DNA from 4 places in the Streptomyces sp. NPDC057474 genome. Region 3 is predicted to be linked to each of the others. Evidence: riboswitches for the same ligand, from Rfam matches in the RefSeq annotation. Region 3 holds a riboswitch; each other region holds the start of a gene.
What was found. A riboswitch is a leader RNA that binds a small molecule or an ion and turns the genes downstream of it on or off. The one in region 3 is predicted to bind cyclic di-AMP.

Region 1 (4,536 bases), on a different contig from region 3:
TGGAGGACGCCCAGCAGTTCTTCCGGACGTACTACGCGCCCAACAACGCCGTCCTGTCGATCGTCGGCGACATCGACCCGGACCGGACACTCGCGTGGGTGGAGAAGTACTTCGGCTCCATCCCCTCGTACGACGGCAAGCCCGAGCCCCGGAACGGCGCGCTGCCCGACGTCATGGGCGAGCAGCTGCGCGAGGTGATCGAGGAGAACGTGCCCGCGCGCGCGTTGATGGCCTCCTACCGGCTGCCGGAGGACGGCACGCGCGCGTGCGACGCGGCCGACCTGGCGCTCACGATCCTCGGCGGCGGCGAGTCCTCCCGCCTCTACAACCGGCTCGTACGCCGTGACCGCACGGCCGTGACGGCCGGGTTCGGCCTGCTGCGGCTGGTCGGCGCCCCCTCCGTGGCGTGGCTGGACGTGAAGACCTCCGGTGACGTCGAGGTGCCCGTCATCGAGGCCGCCGTCGACGAGGAGCTCGCCCGGTTCGCCGCGGAGGGCCCCACGGAGGAGGAGATGGAGCGCGCCCAGGCCCAGTTGGAGCGCGAGTGGCTGGACCGGCTCGGCACGGTCGCGGGCCGCGCCGACGAACTGTGCCGGTACGCGGTCCTGTTCGGCGACCCGAAGCTCGCCCTCACCGCCGTCGACCGCGTCCTCGAGGTGACGGCCGACGAGGTCCAGGAGATCGCCAAGGCGCGCCTCAGGCCCGACAATCGCGCGGTGCTCGTGTATGAGCCCGTCGCCGGCGAAGAGGAAGCCGGCGAAGAGGAAGCCGGCGAAGAGGAAGCCGCCGAGGCGGAGGCCGCCGAAACCACCGACGAGAACGAGGAGTCGGCGAAGTGACCGAGCTCGCGACCATGGACTTCCACCCGCAGCCCCAGGCCGGCGAGGCCAGGCCCTGGGCGTTCCCGGCGCCCGAGCGCGGCACTCTGGACAACGGCCTGACCGTGCTGCGCTGCCATCGCCCCGGCCAGCAGGTCGTCGCCGTGGAGGTCCTCCTCGACGCGCCCCTGGATGCCGAGCCGAACGGCCTCGACGGCGTCGCCACCATCATGACCAGGGCCTTCTCCGAAGGCACCGACAAGCACACGGCCGAGGAGTTCGCCGCCGAGCTGGAGCGCTGCGGCGCCACCCTCGACTCGCACGCCGACCATCCCGGCGTGCGTCTGTCCCTCGAAGTGCCCGTGTCGCGGCTGGCGAAGGCGCTCGGCCTGCTCGCCGACGCCCTGCGGGCCCCCGCGTTCGAGGGCAGCGAGATCGAGCGGCTGGTGGCCAACCGGCTCGACGAGATCCCGCACGAGACCGCCAACCCGGGCCGCCGGGCCGCCAAGGAGCTCTACAAGCAGCTGTTCCCGGCCACGTCCCGCATGTCGCGGCCCCGCCAGGGCACCGAGGAGACCGTGGAGGGCATCGACTCCGCGGCCGTACGCGCCTTCTACGAGCGGCACGTGCGTCCCGCGACGGCCACCGCCGTGGTCGTCGGCGACCTCACCGGAGTCGATCTCGACGCGCTGCTCGGCGAGACCCTGGGCGCCTGGACCGGCTCCCCGGCCAAGCCGCGCCCCGTGCCGTCGGTGAGCGCCGACGACGCCGGGCGCGTGATCATCGTGGACCGCCCCGGTTCCGTCCAGACCCAGTTGCTCATCGGCCGGGTGGGCGCCGACCGGCACGACCGCGTGTGGCCGGCCCAGGTGCTCGGCACCTACTGCCTCGGCGGCACCCTCACCTCGCGCCTGGACCGCGTGCTGCGCGAGGAGAAGGGCTACACCTACGGTGTGCGCGCGTTCGGCCAGTCGCTGCGCTCCGCCCCCGACGGCTCGGGCACGGCGATGCTCGCCATCAGCGGCTCCGTCGACACCCCGAACACCGGGCCGGCGCTCGACGACCTGTGGACGGTGCTGCGCACCCTCGCCGCCGAGGGCCTGACCGACGCCGAGCGTGACGTCGCCGTGCAGAACCTGGTCGGGGTCGCCCCCCTCAAGTTCGAGACGGCCGCGGCCGTGGCGAGCACGCTGGCCGACCAGGTCGAGCAGTACCTGCCGGACGACTACCAGTCGACGCTGTACCGCCAACTCGCCGCCACCGGCACGGTGGAGGCCACGGCGGCCGCCGTGAGCGCCTTCCCGGTGGACCGTCTGGTGACCGTCCTCGTCGGGGACGCCGCGCAGATCGAGGAGCCGGTCAGGGCCCTCGGAATCGGTGAAGTCACCGTCGTACCTGCCGAGTAGAAATCGGACAGAGGACGCGGGCCTGTGGGGCCCTGGTGACTGAAGAGTCACCAGGGCTCCCCTTTGTCCGTATTGATGGCGGAGGTTGTGTGTCTGACCTGTGGCGTACTTAACAAAACCTGTGATCCGTTTGTTATTTCGAAGACGGCCCACTTAGCGTCAGTCCGGCTGTTCGTCAGAAGTTCGCCGCAGCCGCGGCACCGGACAGTCATCGCCGAGTCCCCGCATGGCGCGAGCCAGGGGAGCCGGGGACCCACTGCAGTCCCTGGGGTGAATCGGGTGCCCTTCGCGAGCGACGCGAAACGAGGGGCAGCCGTAGGAGACCTTCCTGCTCCGAACCCGTCAGCTAACCCGGTAGGCGAGAAGGAAGGAAAGGACCAGCCACTTCATGGCGTTCACCCGCGCCCCCGGGAAGCACCGCCGTCCCGGCCGTGTGCAGCGCACGACCACGAGGAACGTGGGCGTCGCCGCTCTCACCACCACCGGTGTCATCGGCACCCTGGCCGCTCCCGCGCTCGCCGCGGAGGAGCCCGCCGTCGAGCAGACCGGCCTGAACCAGATCATCGTCCTCGGTGACACGGTCGCCGATCAGGTCGACGCCCAGGCCGCCGCCCAGCAGCAGGCCGCCGAGGTGGCCGCGGTCAAGAAGAAGGCGCAGGAGGAGGCCAGGAAGGCCGCCGCCGAGAAGGCCGAGCAGGAACGTGCCGTCGCCAAGGAGCGCGAGGAGATCAAGGCCCGCGCCGCCCGCGCGGCCGAGCGCGAGCGCCTCAACACCTATGTCTCCCCCATCAACGGCTCGTACATCTCCACCGGTTACAAGGCCGGCGGCGCCGTCTGGTCCTCCGGCAGCCACACCGGCGTCGACTTCCACGCCGCGTCCGGCACCGCCGTCCACGCGGTCGGCTCCGGCACCGTCGTCGAGGCGGGCTGGGGTGGCGCGTACGGCAACAACATCGTCATCAAGATGACCGACGGCACGTACACGCAGTACGGCCACCTGTCGTCAATCGGCGTCTCCGTCGGCCAGACGGTCACCCCCGGCCAGCAGATAGGCCTCTCCGGGGCGACCGGCAACGTCACCGGCGCGCATCTGCACTTCGAGGCACGGACGACGGCCGAGTACGGCTCGGACATCGACCCCGCCGCGTACCTGCGCTCGCACGGCGTGAACGTCTGACGCACCGCTCGACGCTTCCCAGGAGGCCCCGGCTCACCGAGCCGGGGCTTTCCGCGTTGTGACGTACCTCCTGTCCAAAAAATATCCCTGGATTCCGGCCCGCCATCGGAAATTCCGGCTCGCTGCAATAGAGTCGCTGGAACACACGTCAATCATCGACGTTTCACGGGGATTAAGGCGGAGGTCGGTCATGCGTATTCCGGCGCATTCGGTATGCACGGCGATCCGTGATGACATCGTCGCGGGTGTCTACGAGCGCGGCAGCCGTCTCACCGAGGAACTGCTCGCTCGCCGGTACGGCGTCAGCCGGGTCCCCGTGCGCGAGGCGCTGCGCACGCTGGAGGCCGAGGGCTTCGTGGTGACCCGCCGGCACGCCGGCGCGTGCGTCGCCGAGCCGACCGAGCAGGAGGCCGCCGACCTGCTGGAGATGCGCATGCTGCTGGAGCCGCTGGGCGCCGCCCGCGCCGCGCAGCGCCGCACGGAGGCGCATCTCAAGGTGCTGCGCGGCCTGGTCAGACTGGGCCAGGAGCGGGCCAGGAGGGGCAACAGCGAGGATCTGCGCTCCCTGGGTGGCTGGTTCCACGAGACGCTCGCACAGGCGTCCGGCAGCCCCGCCCTGACCTCGACACTCGCCCAGCTGCGGCACAAGATCGCCTGGATGTACGCGATCGAGGCGCCGGCCAATCCCGTGGAGTCCTGGGCGGAGCACGGCGGCATCGTGGACGCGGTCGCGCGCGGCGACGGCGACCGGGCCCGGACGATCACGTCCCTGCACACCGAGCGTGCCACCGCCGCGCACCGGCTCCGATTTCCGGGCGGGGCCGGCGGGGCGGAGCGCCCGGACCGTGTGAGGACTTCGCAACGCCCCGTAAACATGCCGAGCCTGCGGCATTAACACGGAAGCCGTATACAAAGAGGGAAGAATTTCGAGGGGCATTTTTTCTGCTGCCCACAGAACGAAAACAGGGCGAAAAGGCGAAGGGCTCGCCCGATAAATCTGACGAGCCCTTCGGTGTGTGTGCGGGTGGCCTTTCAGGCCTTTCCGCTTTCTCTACCCGGTCACTCAGACCGTTTCGGGGAGCTCCTCGAGCCCCTCAGCCACGAGCTTCGCCAGGCGGTCGAGCGCGGCGTCCGC
Region 2 (4,536 bases), on a different contig from region 3:
CGACCTCAGCCTCTTGGTACAGCTTGTCCACCTTCGCCTTGACCTGGTCAGGCGTGAGCTGTGGATCGGCGTGCCCGGTGCCGTCGAAACCGGTCGCGGTCGCCGCGCCCGCGAGGGCGAACGTCGCGGCCGTGCGGACCGTATGGCCGCCGAGTGAGCGCTGTCTGGGCTTGCGGTGCGCTGCCATGTGGAGTCCACGTCCTCTCCGTACGACCGCCGTCCGCAGTACGAACATCGTCTGTCCGTACGGACCGCCTGGGGGGAGCGGTTACGCGTCCGGCGGCGGCCCGCACAGGGGGAGCGGGACGCCGCCGGACCTTCTCGGCGGTGGTGTCCGACTGCCGCCCCTGGCCCGGGCGGCGGTGGGGAGCCGGTCACCTGAGGGAGGACGCTAAACCTGGCTGTGACGGCACGGTAACGCGTTGTACGGAAGTGGCGTGCACCGACCATGAGGTGACCGTATGTGACCGTGATCCCGCCCTGGCGCCGCCGACTTCACGCTGTGCGATGACCGATGCGGCCATTTCGGACCGGTCGGGGGTGCGGCGGTGCTATGCGGCGCATATACGCAAGATCATCACAGCGTCGGACGTCCCGAAGCGCCACCCTCAGTGCCCCCGGTGAACTTGCTGTGCCCGCCCCGGTCCCGTCGGAGTACGGGTCTCTCATTAGGCTCCGCGCATGGACGTACTCATCCACATCCTCGTCGCCCTCCACATCATCGGCATCGCCTCCCTCCTGGGCGGCTTCCTCACCCAGATGAAGGCCATGGGCCAGGGCACCGCCCGCTTCGTCCCCGCCATGCTTCACGGCGCCCTCACCATGCTCGTCACGGGCGTGCTCCTCGTCGGCCTCAACCAGGCCGACGACCAGCCCGTCAACAACATCAAGATCGGCGTCAAGCTGGCACTGCTGATCGTGATCCTTGGGCTGGTCTACGTGAAACGGGACGAGGAGGCGGTGGAGAAGCCGCTGTTCGGCCTGGTGGGCGCGCTGACCACCGCGAACATCTTCATCGCGGTGCTCTGGACCTGAGGGCTCGCGCCCCTCCGCGAACCGTGCCGTTACGCCGGCCGCACCACGCTGTGGATCGACGACTCCCCGTCGTAGAACACCGACTCCTCGCGGACGTACGCGCCCGGCTTCGGGGCGTGGATCATCATGCCGTTGCCGATGTAGAGGCCGACATGGCCGATGTTGTCGTAGAAGAAGACGAGGTCACCGGGTCTGGCGTTGGCGAGGGAGACGGTGGTGCCGGCGGTGGCCTGGTCGTAGGTGATGCGGGGGAGGTCGACGCCGGCGGCCTTCCAGGCGGCCTGGGTGAGGCCGGAGCAGTCGTAGGAGCCGGGGCCGGTGGCGCCCCAGACGTACGGCTTGCCGATCTGTGCGCGGGCGAAGGTCAGGGCCTTGGCGGCCTTCGAGGCGTAGGTGGAGTCCTCGGCCGGAGCGGCGGTCTCGGTGGACGTCTCCGAGCCGGTGGAGGTCTCCTCCCGGGTTCCCTGGGTTCCCTGGGTGCTCTGGGTGCTCTGGGCTCCTTGGGTCTCCTGGGTCGTCGTCTGCGCCGCCTGCTGTCGCGCGAGCTCCTCCGCCTTGCGGTCGGCCTCCTCCTGCTCGCGCTGTTCGATCGCGGCGAGCCGGGCCTTCTCCTCGGCGGTGAGGGTGGAGAGCAGTTCGCGGGCCTCGGCGAGCTTCGCCTGGACCTTGGCCTTGCTGGTCTTGAGGGCGTTCTGTGACTCGGTGAGCTGTTCGAGGCTGTCGCTCGCCTCCTGGCGCTGCTCCGTCGCCTCGGCCTGCTGGGTGACGTACGCGTCGACGGTGTCCTTCTGACGGCCCGTCAACCGGTCCATCAGCTGGTTCTGGTCGAAGTAGTCCTGTGGGTTGTCCGCCAGGAGCAGCGAGGCCTGGTTGGGGGCGGCCGCGCCCGTGCGGTACTGGGCCGCGGCGAACGAACCCAGTTCCTCCCGCGCCCCGTTGAGCTTCTCCGTACGCTTGGCGACGTCGTCGAGGAGGGTGTCGACCTTCTTCTTCTGCTTGGTCGTTTTCTCCTTGGCCGCGTTGTAGCTCTCGGTCGCCGAACCGGCCTGGCGGTAGAGGTCGTCGACCTTCTTCTCGACTTCCTCCAGGCTCGGCTTGTCGTCGGTCGACGGGGCGGCTGTGGCCGTCTGGGAGAGCAGGGCCACGGAGGTGAGGGCGGCCGTGGCGAGAGCAGGGGTGCGTATGCCCACGCGCGTTCCGGCAGGACGCGGCTTGCGGTGCGGCGCCATGGTTCGGCGTCTCCTTCCGTAGTCCGCCTACCGAGTTAGCTGTCGGGTTCGGGCGCAAGCTTCGGAAGGTTTGCCCTACGACCCTTGCCGCCTGCGGCGGTCGGGTCGATTCACCCCAGAGGTCGGTGGGTCCCCGGCTCCGGCTGCCACGGGAGGCGTACCGGACTCGGCGGAGGCCGTGCGGCCCGGCGACGTTCGCCGGTTGGGTCGTACGGCCTAGCGAAACGCTAGCCAACTCGTGTGGCCCGTGTGAAGGTTGATGGTCGATATGCCCGATACGTTTTCGTGACCTTAGCCTCTTCGGCACGGCAGGCGGTATTCTCGATCGCTCATCGTTGTGGGGTGATCGCGGTGAGTGGTGAAGGTGGACTTCCCGGGGTGGCCTCCCGCTGTCAGTGGGGGCGCCTAGACTCGGAGAGCGATGAGCAGCCTCTTTGACGACAGCTTCCTGGCGGACCTCCAGGCCCCGCGCGGCCGCGCGGAGGAACCCCCGCCGCCACCCGAGGACGATCACGTACCGGAGCCGCTTCCGGACGATCTGTTCGGCGGGAAGTTCGACGTGCCACCGGACCGGGACGCGTACTACCGCGACGGCGCCCCCCGCCCCGCCCTCGACGCGGCGGCGCTCCTGGACGGGCTGAACGAGAACCAGCGCGCGGCCGTGGTCCACGCGGGCTCGCCCCTGCTCATCGTGGCCGGCGCCGGCTCCGGCAAGACCCGTGTGCTCACCCACCGCATCGCACACCTGCTCGGCGAGCGGAATGTCCACCCGGGCCAGATCCTCGCGATCACCTTCACCAACAAGGCCGCGGGCGAGATGAAGGAGCGCGTCGAGCAACTCGTCGGACCGCGCGCCAAAGCGATGTGGGTCATGACCTTCCACAGCGCGTGCGTACGGATCCTCCGGCGCGAGTCGAAGAAGCTCGGCTTCACGTCCTCCTTCTCGATCTACGACGCCGCCGACAGCAAGCGGCTGATGGCGCTCGTCTGCCGTGATCTGGACCTCGATCCGAAGCGTTTCCCGCCCAAGTCCTTCAGCGCCAAGATCTCGAACCTCAAGAACGAGCTGATCGACGAGGAGGACTTCGCCGCCCAGGCCGCCGACGGCTTCGAGAAGACCCTCGCCCAGGCCTACGCGATGTACCAGTCCCGTCTCCGCGAGGCGAACGCGCTCGACTTCGACGACCTGATCATGACGACGGTCAATCTGCTGCGCGCCTTCCCGGACGTCGCCGAGCACTACCGCCGCCGCTTCCGCCACGTCCTCGTCGACGAGTACCAGGACACCAACCACGCCCAGTACGCCCTGGTCAGAGAGTTGGTCGGCACCTCCGAGCACTCGGTCGACGTTCCGCCCACCGAGTGGGACGTACCCCCCGCCGAGCTCTGCGTCGTGGGTGACGCCGACCAGTCGATCTACGCCTTCCGCGGCGCGACCATCCGCAACATCCTCCAGTTCGAGGAGGACTACCCGGACGCGACGACGATCCTGCTGGAGCAGAACTACCGCTCCACCCAGACCATCCTGAGCGCGGCCAACGCGGTCATCGAGCGCAACGAGTCCCGCCGCCCCAAGAACCTGTGGACCAACGCGGGCGCGGGTGCGCAGATCACCGGCTATGTCGCCGACACCGAGCACGACGAGGCCCAGTTCGTCGCCGACGAGATAGACCGACTGACGGACGCGGGCGACGCGAAGGCCGGAGACGTCGCCGTCTTCTACCGTACGAACGCCCAGTCCCGTGTCTTCGAAGAGGTCTTCATCCGCGTCGGCCTGCCCTACAAGGTCGTCGGTGGCGTCCGTTTCTACGAGCGCAAAGAAGTCCGGGACGTCCTCGCATATCTGCGCGTCCTGGCCAACCCGGAGGATTCGGTCCCGCTGCGCCGTATCCTCAACGTGCCCAAGCGCGGCATCGGTGACCGCGCGGAGGCGATGATCGACGCCCTCTCGCAGCGCGAGAAGATCAGCTTCCCGCAGGCGCTGAAGCGTGTCGACGAGGCGTACGGCATGGCGGCTCGGTCGACGAACGCCGTCAAGCGGTTCACCACGCTGATGGAGGACCTGCGGACCATCGTCGAGTCCGGCGCCGGACCCGCGACCATCCTGGAGGCGGTCCTCGAACGCACCGGCTATCTGGCCGAGTTGCAGGCCTCCACCGACCCGCAGGACGAGACCCGCATCGAGAACCTCCAGGAACTCGCCGCCGTCGCCCTGGAGTTCGAGCAGGAGTCCGGGGCCGCAGAGGGTGAGGGCGAGGCGGCGGCTGCGACG
Region 3 (4,536 bases):
TCCGCGCCCCGGCGCCCCGATGTCGAGGTCGCTCCGGTCGACGGCATACAGTCGCTTCGGGCCACCGTCCACCGACACATAGATCTGCGCGGGCACGGTGACCGACGTGGCGTCGAACTGGGCGCGGACACTGCCGCCCGTGAACCGGAACCGCAGCCGGGAGCCGGAGTTGACGGTGACGGCGGCCTCGGCTGTGCGGCTCCAGTGGCCCTCGTAGACGAGCCGCCGGTCATCGGGCCGCACCAGGTCCGGCTCACCGGAGGCGAGCACGGGCGGAGTGGCGCCGGCCAGGAGCCCCACGGCCACCGCCGTACTCACGAGAACGCGGCTCCCGAGGACACGCCTCACGACAAGATCCGATCGCCGACCAGCACGAGATTCGGCGCCGCCGCCCGAAGTGACGGCGGTGCCCTTGATGACAGTGCGTCGGTCGACGCCGGACACGGAGACCCCCCAACGCTTAGAAAGCGCTTGCGGAGATCACTGTGTCCTCACACTCGCACCACTGTCGAGACTTCGATCAGCCATGCCACAAGACCGCAATACGGTGATCATGAATCGCCACGGGCCCCGGCGAGACCAGGCGATACGGAAGAAGGCCTGCCCGCCGGGAACGCCGAAGGCCGGCCCCCGGGATCACGGGGTCCGGCCTTCGATGCGGTCGGGCGGCAGAGCCTCAGACGCTGACGCCCTTCGAGCGAAGGTAGGCCAGCGGGTCCATGTCCGAACCGTAGTTGGGGGTGGTGCGGATCTCGAAGTGGAGGTGCGGCCCGGTGACGTTGCCGGTCGCGCCCGAGAGGCCGATCTGCTGACCGCCGCTCACGGACTGCCCCGCGGAGACGGAGATCGAGGAGAGGTGGGCGTACTGGGCGTAGTAGCCGTCGGCGAGCTTGATGACGACCTGGTTGCCGTACGCGCCGCCCCAGCCGGCGGAGACGACGGTGCCCGCGCCCACGGCCTTGAGACTGGTCCCGGTCGGAGCCACGAAGTCGACGCCGGTGTGGTAGCCGCTGGACCACATGCTGCCGGCGGTCTTGTACGCGGTGCCGACGGTGGCGCCCTGGATGGGCAGGCTGAAGCCGGAGCTGTTGGACGACGAGGACTGCCCGCTCGACGTGGAGGTCGACGCCTGGGTGTCCTTCGACTCCTGCGTCGACGAGCCGGAGGACTTCGACGACTGGGACGACTCGGAGGACTTCGACGACTCGGAGGACTGCGACAGCTGGGGCTTCGTCGACGACTGCGGCGTACCGCTCGACGCCGCCCGGCCACCGATGCTGAGCTTGAGACCCGGATGGATCAGCGACGGGTCGGAGCCGATCGCCGCCCGGTTGTCCGTGTAGAGCTGCTTCCAGCCCCCCTCGACGTCCTGCTCGTCCGCGATCCTCGAGAGGTAGTCGCCGACCTTCACCGAGTAGGTCTTGGTCGCCGCCTTCTTGGTGGCGGTCTTCTCCGCCTGCGCGGCCTTCTCGGCCTGCTCGATCCGTGCGCCCGCCTCGGCCGCGGCCTTCTCGGTGGCGATCGCGACCGTCTTCTCGGACACACCGGAAACGGCGGCCGTCGGGGTCGCGGCATGGGCGCCGGCGGCTCCGATCAGCGGCAGCGCGAGCGCCGCGCCACCGGTCCCGGCGGCGGCGATGGAGCGGGTGAAACGCTGGGACTTCGGACGGCGGTGCTTACCCTTCGCGGGCATGGTGAATTCCTCTCCGGCGCCTGCGAGGTGAGCTGTCGGGTGCGGACTGGAGATGCCCGGCCGTGCTTGCGCACGGCTTTACCCCTAGCCGTTCCGGAGACCGGAACAGGCGGTAATACCTGTGGGTCCCCCGCTCCTGCCGTGGATCGGGTCGGTACGCGGCTCCGGTCGGCGGCAGGATTGGGCGTCCGTCCGGATTGACGCCGAACGTAAGCGACTTGTGCCCACAGAGACAACCATTGGGACTTCCTGTGCGTCTTCCTCCCTGATCCTTACATCAATTCACGATCACGCTCCGTAAAAGACCGGTGTTGGGAATTTCCAACCACCCTGGAAACACCTACGAATTACGTGAACATGACGACAGCGGAACGTCACGAATATGACGCTGCTCACGCACCTACGACCCAGTAGGCTTTATTCCGGCGCTTGTTGGAATTACGACTCCATATCGGACAGTTCACTCAAGTGCGACGCAGGCGGATAACTGTCGCATCGAAATCACCGCGCAGCCCCGTCCGCAATCCGTGATGCAACAGCACGGCACCCCGGTGCAATTCACCCGTTTCGCGACACTCGTACGTTTCTGTCGGGTCGAGCCCGCGCAGCCGGAGCGGGGCGAGCGGCTCGCCGTAGTGCTGCGCCTGGAGCCAGGCGAGGACGACGACCTCGTCGCCGTGGACGTACTGCACGGCGCTCAGCCCGCCCGTCGGCGGCCGCAGCCGGTAGAGGTCGCCGCGCTGCACGACCGGCCGGATCTCCTTGTACAGCTCCACCCAGCCCCGCGCCTCGGCCAGCTCCTCCTCCGCCCACTCGGTGAGGTCACCGCCGACGCCGAGCACACCCGCCATGGCACTGACGAAGCGGAACCGCAACGTGCTGACCCGGCCGTTGAGCTGGTTGTTCGGGCTGTCGGTGACCCACGCGGCCATGGTCCGGGCCGGATGGATCTGACTGAAGCCGTGCTGGATGGCGAGCCGGTCGAGCGGATCGGTGTTGTCGGACGTCCACACCTGGTCCGTCCGCGCCATGACCCCGAGGTCGATACGACCGCCGCCGCCCGAGCACGACTCGAACGCCACCCCCGGGTGCGCGGCCCGCAGCCGGTCCAGCAGGGCGTAGAAGGCGCGCACGTGCTCGACCCACAGCTTCTGCGGATACGGCTCTCCGGGCCAGCCGGCATCGGTGAAGCAGCGGTTGAAGTCCCACTTCACATAGTCGATCGGCGCGCTGGAGAGGAGGGCGTCCAGCCGTTCCCAGAGGTATTCCTGGACGTCCTCGCGCGCGAGATTGAGTACGAGCTGATTGCGCAGCTCCGTCCGCTTTCGTCCCGGTTGGAACTGTGCCCATTCGGGGTGCGCCCGGTACAGCTCACTGTCCGGGTTGACCATCTCGGGCTCGACCCAGATGCCGAACTGCATTCCGAGGGCGTGCACGGAGTCGGCGAGCGGCTTCAGTCCCTTCGGGAAGCGCTGCGGGTTGGGCGTCCAGTCGCCGAGGCCGGCCCGGTCGCTCGTACGCGCCCCGAACCAGCCGTCGTCCACGACGAACAGCTCGATCCCGATGGCCGCCGCCCGCCGCGCGAGCGTCCCCTGCTGCTCCTCGGAGATGTCGAACTCGGTGGCCTCCCACGAGTTGAAGAGCACCGGTCGGTCCTGGTCCGCGTCCGGGATGACGTACGTCCGCTGGTACGCGTGCCAGGCACGGCTCGCCCCGCCGAAGCCGCCGTCGCTCCACAGGCCGGCGAAGACGGGGGTGGTGAACCTCTCGCCGGTGTCCAGCCGCAGCAGACCGGACTCGTCGTATCCGGCGCCGCCGGTGATCTGCACGCGCGCGTCCGGGAGTTGGGCGACCGCGATCCGCCAGGACCCCGACCAGCCCAGGGCACAGCCGTAGACCTCGCCGCGCTCTTCGGTGGCGGCGGCGTCGAGGGCGACCCAGGGCAGGTGCTGGTGCCCGGTGTGCCCGCGCCGGCTGCCGATGACCTTCTCGCCGTAGGTGAGGTCCCCGCGCACGAGCCGGGACTCGGCCGCCCACCGCCCGTGCAGCTGGGACAACCGCCAGGCCTCCTCCTCGCGCGGCGGCAGGGTCCAGGTCGCCGAGTCTGCCCGCAGCAGCTCCACCGCCGGCCCTTCGTTGGCGAGGGTCACCCAGCGTTCGATCACGTCGTCGCGCATCCGGTAGTGCAGCGTGATCCCGAGTCCGTCGTCGATGAACCGCAGCCGCAGCTCGTCGCCGTCGGCCTCGTACTCCTGGAACGTCCACTCGGTGCCGCGCCGCTCGTCCGTGCGCACGGAGAGGGCGGGACGGGTGAAGCGGGGACCGCCCTCGACGGGGTACTCCTCGTGTCCGTCGACCGGGGCCTCGAACGGCCAGTACGGCAGCTGCTGGCGGGCGGCCAGCTCCTCGGCGTCGGCGAGCGCGATCCGGGGACCCCAGTGCAGGTGCAGCAGCTCGTCGTTCTCCGTGAGCCGCAGGGCATAGCTGCTCCTGGGCCCGGTGAGAAGCCAGGTCCGGCTGTCTGCGCCGATTTCCAACATCAAGCCCCCACAGATTCGAACAGGTGCGATCGGGCTTCAACATCATCGCAGGTAGCCGCGGGCGCTCGACGGCACCTGTGGACAACTGCCGACGGTCCTTCACGGCGCCTGTGGACGACTGCCGGAAGTCGACCTCCGCAGCATCTGTGGACGACCGCCACGGGCCCGCGGCGCCCCCCTGTGGACAACTCCTTGGCGTACGCACCGATGTCGTATCGTCGAGTGCGCGTCTCGGTGTCGAGTGCGTGCCCGTCGACGATCGGCGCCGACGGCCGGATGGGAGGAGCCCCAGTGACGCAGCAG
Region 4 (4,536 bases), on a different contig from region 3:
CTCTGATCATGGCCGCACCCACCGCATATTCACTCATCGCCACTGACCTGGACGGAACGCTCCTGCGCAGTGACGACACCCTCTCCGACCGGTCCCTCGCCGCGCTGGCGCGGGCCACGGAGGCCGGTGCTCAGCACCTCGTGGTGACGGGACGGCCGGCGCCGAGAGTGCGCCCGCTGCTGGAGGACCTCGGCAGCAGGGGGCTCGCGGTGTGCGGACAGGGCGCGCAGTTGTACGACCACGGCGCGGACCGGCTGCTCTGGTCCGTCACCCTGGACAGAGAACTCGCCGAGACCGCGCTCGGCAAGATCGAGGCGGAAGTCGGACAGGTGTACGCCGCCGTCGACCAGGACGGGGTCGACGGCCTCACCCTGATCGAGCCCGGCTACCTCATGCCGCACCCCACGCTGCCCGCCGTACGGGTGCCGCGCCGGGACGACCTGTGGTGCGAGCCGATCAGCAAGGTGCTGCTGCGCCATCCCTATCTGTCCGACGACGAGTTGGCCTCGGCGGCGCGGATGGCGGTCGGTTCGCTGGCGACGGTCACCATGTCGGGGCCCGGCACCGTCGAACTCCAGCCATGCGGCATCACCAAGGCGACGGGCCTCGCCCTGGCCGCCGACCATCTCGGACTGACCCCGGACCGCACCATCGCCTTCGGTGACATGCCCAACGACATCCCGATGTTCGACTGGGCCGCGCACGGGGTCGCCATGGCCAACGCCCACCCCGAACTCAAGGCCGTCGCCGACGAGGTGACCCTCTCGAACGAGGACGACGGCATCGCGGTGGTGCTGGAGAAGCTCTTCCCCTGAGCGGCCGCCCCATTGAACAACTGTTCCCCTGGGCCCGCCGGCCCAGGGGAACAGGGTGAAGAAGGGGGAGCCGGAGGCTCAGTACGCCCCGAAGACGTTGTCGATCGAACCGTACCGATCGGCGGCGTAGTTGCATGCCGCCGTGATGTTCGCGACCGGGTCGTAGGGGTCGTACGGGGTGCCGGACACGTGGTACGCGGCGAACGTCGGGTCGATGACCTGGAGGAGGCCCTTCGACGGGGTGCCCGCGGCGGCGTTGGAGTCCCAGTTGTTGATGGCCTGCGGGTTGCCCGACGACTCGCGCATGATGTTGCGGTGGATCCCGTCGTACGTTCCGGGAATTCCCTTTTGCGCCATGATGTCCAGCGACTCGCGGATCCAGCCGTCGAGGTTGTTCGCGTACGTCGTGACCGACGCCTGCGTGGCCGTGGCGGTCTTGGACGCCGTGTCGCTCGCGGAGGACTTCGTGGTCGACGACTCAGGGGCCGTGGACGACTTCGTCCCCTTCAGCGTCAGCTTCAGGCCCGGGCGGATCAGTGCCGGGTTGTCGCCGATGGCCGCGCGGTTGTCCTTGTAGAGCCGCTGCCAGCCGCCCTTCGTGTGGTGCTTCCGCGCGATGGCGGAGAGCGTGTCACCGGAGACCACGGTGTAGGTCGTGGACTTGGCCTGCGCCGCGGCCGGCGCGGACTGCGGGGCCGACTGTACGGAGGTGACGGCCTGGGTCGGGGTGGCGGCGTTCGCGGTCGTGGCGACCGTGAGCGGGAGGGCCAGTGCGGCCCCGCCCGTTCCGGCGGCGACGATGCCACGGGTCAACGCGTTGCTTCTGGGGCGGCGGTGTTTGCCTGCGGGCATGGCGGATTCCTCTCCGTCGCCTGCGAGGTGAGCTGTCGGGTTCGGGCTGGAGATGCCCGGCCGCGCGCGTCGTCCCGGCGGTCGCTGTGCGTGCCGCGTCCGCTGGGCGTACTGCGCGTGGCTTCACCCCTAGCCGGTCCGGTGGGGAAATTCGGACCGGCGGCTTGCCTGGGTCCCCCGCTCCTGCCGTACGTGGATGAGTGGTGATGGATGGGGAGTCCGGGGCGGCGGCAGGATTCGGCGGTCCGTCCGGACGGGGTGTGAACGTATGCGAGAGCACACGACGGGAACAAGTCCCGGTTTGGCGGTTTGGTCCAGTTGACCTTGAGTTTGCTGCGATTCGACCCCGGTTCCGGGCACGGCTCGCGACTCAACTTGCCTACCGCAAAGGGAAAGTCGCCGGAGTGGGGCGGGGGTGCCATGCGGGATGCGGGTGACCCAACTCACGGGAGAAGTCGGGTGAAGTGCAGAGTAAGCGGCAAATCGGTCAACTCGGGCCGGGTGGAGGGGGTGTGCGGGAGGGGTGGAGGGGGCGTGCGCGGGAGGGGTGGGAGGGTGTGCCCGGGAGGTGCGAGGGGGCCGTGCGTGAGCGGGAAACGGTGGACGCGTGGGCGCGGTTTCGGCCGACCGCGGAGCGCGGAGGCGTCTCCGGGGGTGGGCCGGGTACTCGGGGCCGACCGTCGCGGGCGGGTGCGGCACGCGCGTCGGTGGGTATGGGCGCGTATCAGTTGATCAAGAATGTGGAGCGGCGGTCCCCTACCACTCGGGGCGAAGCCGTGGGCGCTCGTGGTGATCGAAAGGTGACCGGATACGCTGACTCGGGTGATGACAGCGACAGATCGACAAACTTTGTCATCGACCGTGAGAGCGACCTAGACCGACCGTGTGACCGTCAGTAGACGTCAGCAGACAGGAGAACCCTCGTGACCGTCGTCGAGCCGTTTGGGCTGAGCGCGCGGGACCAGGCTCTCGAAGCCGATGTCCAGGCCGGAATGGCGGCCGTCGAGGAGGGTCTGCTCGAGGCGACCAAGAGCGAGGTCCCGTTCATCCAGGAGGCCGCCCAGCATCTGCTGCGCGCGGGCGGCAAGCGGTTCCGGCCGCTGCTGGTGATGCTCGCGGCGCAGTTCGGTGACCCGTACGCGCCGGGTGTCGTGCCCTCGGCGGTGGTGGTCGAGCTGACGCATCTGGCCACGCTGTACCACGACGACGTGATGGACGAGGCCGAGGTGCGCCGGGGCGTGCCGAGCGCGAACGCCCGCTGGGACAACTCCCTGGCCGTGCTGACCGGTGACTTCCTCTTCGCCCGCGCCTCGCACGTCCTCGCCGACCTCGGTCCTGACGCCGTCCGCATCCAGGCGGAGGCCTTCGAACGGCTGGTCACCGGACAGATCCTGGAGACCGCGGGGCCGCGCGACGGACGCGACCCGATCGAGCACTACCTCGACGTGCTGGGCGGCAAGACCGGGTCGCTGGTCGCGGTCGCCGGGCGGCTCGGCGCGCTGATGGCGGGCGCCGATGAGACCGTGGTCGACGTGCTGACCCAGTACGGGGAGCGGCTCGGCGTCGCCTTCCAGCTCGCGGACGACGTCCTCGACATCGCCTCCGACTCGCACGAGTCCGGCAAGACCCCCGGCACGGATCTCCGTGAGGGTGTGCCGACCATGCCGGTGCTGCGGCTGCGCGAGCACGCGGGGCGGCTGGGGCTGCCGGACGACATCGCCCTCTGTGAACTGCTCGACTCCGACCTCACCGACGACGCGCGCCACGCCGAGGCGCTGGCCCGGCTGCGTGTCCACCCCGCGCTGGAGCAGGCCCGCCGCGACACGATCCGCTACGCGGAGGAGGCGCGGGCCGTACTGGCACCGCTGCCGGAATGCGACGCGAAGGCGGCGCTCGTGGAGCTGTGCGACGCGGTGGTGCACCGCGCCGGTTAGGCGCCGCGCCGGTTAGGCACCGTCGACTCCCGGGCTCGTCCGCAATCGCCGGACGGGCCCGATCAATCAACGCCCGGAAGCTGATGCAGGGGGCGTTGGCTGCGTTACGGGGAGAAAACGGAATCGCGGGGTCTTTCGTTGCATAAGCATCGCGTGGTAATCGCGGTGGCAATCGCGTGGTGAGGGTCTGATCTTCTCCGGCATCGCGGTGGCCACCGCGGCCGGTGTCGCCGCCGCCGTGATCCCGGCGGTCGCGGACAGCGGAAGCCGCGGGGGCGGGCAGGAGATCGCGGTGCAGCAAGGTGGGAACGCCGACGGCGACCTCTTCGGCGGCGCCGGCGCCGGGCGGGCCCGCCGTGGGGGACAAGGACGGCGCGGCACCGACAAGCAGCGCAGCCACCCGTTCGGATGACGGTACCCGGTCAAGCCTCCAAGCGCCGGGGGCTGCCGGCGAACACCGCCGAGATCCTCCGGCTCAACACCGTCGGCGGCGTCCCGCACAAGGCGGACTACGTGTTCGTCAATCGCTAGAGCGCCAGTTCGATCGACGGCGCCTCCCCCTGACGACCCCTACGGGTTGGGGGGAGGTGTCGCCTCGCTGTGTCATCCCGTAGCAGTACGTCGAGTTGAGCCCGGAGTCTGACGCTTCTCTCTGGCCGATTTGGTCAGATGGGTATCACCACTCCTCACCGATTCGGGTGAGAATGGCGGCTCCGAGTAGACGCCGCCGCCGACGACGGAGGTAAGGCACACATGGCACCGTACGAAACCGACGACAGCGCCCGGTCCGGCGACGCCGCCGCGCTCGCGGCCGAGGCCGAGGAGATGCGCTCGGCACGGCGACGCAAGGCCGCGCGGTACGTCGTCCCGGTCACCGTGCTGGGCGTGGCGGCCGCGACCATCGGGCTCGTCCCGGCCTTCGCCGGCTCCGGTGA

Region 1: another riboswitch for cyclic di-AMP. It lies ahead of ACFU53_RS24555 (M23 family metallopeptidase); the one in region 3 lies ahead of ACFU53_RS19180 (M23 family metallopeptidase).
Region 2: another riboswitch for cyclic di-AMP. It lies ahead of ACFU53_RS21880 (NlpC/P60 family protein); the one in region 3 lies ahead of ACFU53_RS19180 (M23 family metallopeptidase).
Region 4: another riboswitch for cyclic di-AMP. It lies ahead of ACFU53_RS32955 (transglycosylase SLT domain-containing protein); the one in region 3 lies ahead of ACFU53_RS19180 (M23 family metallopeptidase).

Annotation. Positions count from the first base shown of each region.
Region 1 covers NZ_JBHVDX010000091.1:18,007-22,542, forward strand. The annotation lists gene ACFU53_RS24545 (M16 family metallopeptidase) at 1-839, shown strand, start outside; gene ACFU53_RS24550 (M16 family metallopeptidase) at 836-2,224, shown strand; cyclic di-AMP (ydaO/yuaA leader) riboswitch at 2,427-2,599, shown strand; gene ACFU53_RS24555 (M23 family metallopeptidase) at 2,613-3,401, shown strand; gene ACFU53_RS24560 (GntR family transcriptional regulator) at 3,592-4,296, shown strand; gene ACFU53_RS24565 (HPr family phosphocarrier protein) at 4,465-4,536, opposite strand, start outside.
Region 2 covers NZ_JBHVDX010000075.1:14,960-19,495, forward strand. The annotation lists gene ACFU53_RS21870 (NlpC/P60 family protein) at 1-187, opposite strand, end outside; gene ACFU53_RS21875 (hypothetical protein) at 682-1,035, shown strand; gene ACFU53_RS21880 (NlpC/P60 family protein) at 1,065-2,264, opposite strand; cyclic di-AMP (ydaO/yuaA leader) riboswitch at 2,273-2,446, opposite strand; gene pcrA (DNA helicase PcrA) at 2,686-4,536, shown strand, end outside.
Region 3 covers NZ_JBHVDX010000061.1:8,053-12,588, forward strand. The annotation lists gene ACFU53_RS19175 (GDSL-type esterase/lipase family protein) at 1-318, opposite strand, end outside; gene ACFU53_RS19180 (M23 family metallopeptidase) at 677-1,693, opposite strand; cyclic di-AMP (ydaO/yuaA leader) riboswitch at 1,698-1,856, opposite strand; gene ACFU53_RS19185 (alpha-galactosidase) at 2,158-4,233, opposite strand; gene ACFU53_RS19190 (tyrosine-protein phosphatase) at 4,525-4,536, shown strand, end outside.
Region 4 covers NZ_JBHVDX010000157.1:9,739-14,274, reverse strand. The annotation lists gene ACFU53_RS32960 (Cof-type HAD-IIB family hydrolase) at 9-815, shown strand; gene ACFU53_RS32955 (transglycosylase SLT domain-containing protein) at 894-1,667, opposite strand; cyclic di-AMP (ydaO/yuaA leader) riboswitch at 1,672-1,880, opposite strand; gene ACFU53_RS32950 (polyprenyl synthetase family protein) at 2,591-3,601, shown strand; gene ACFU53_RS32945 (hypothetical protein) at 3,810-4,013, shown strand; gene ACFU53_RS32940 (hypothetical protein) at 4,010-4,132, shown strand; gene ACFU53_RS32935 (outer membrane lipoprotein carrier protein LolA) at 4,355-4,536, shown strand, end outside.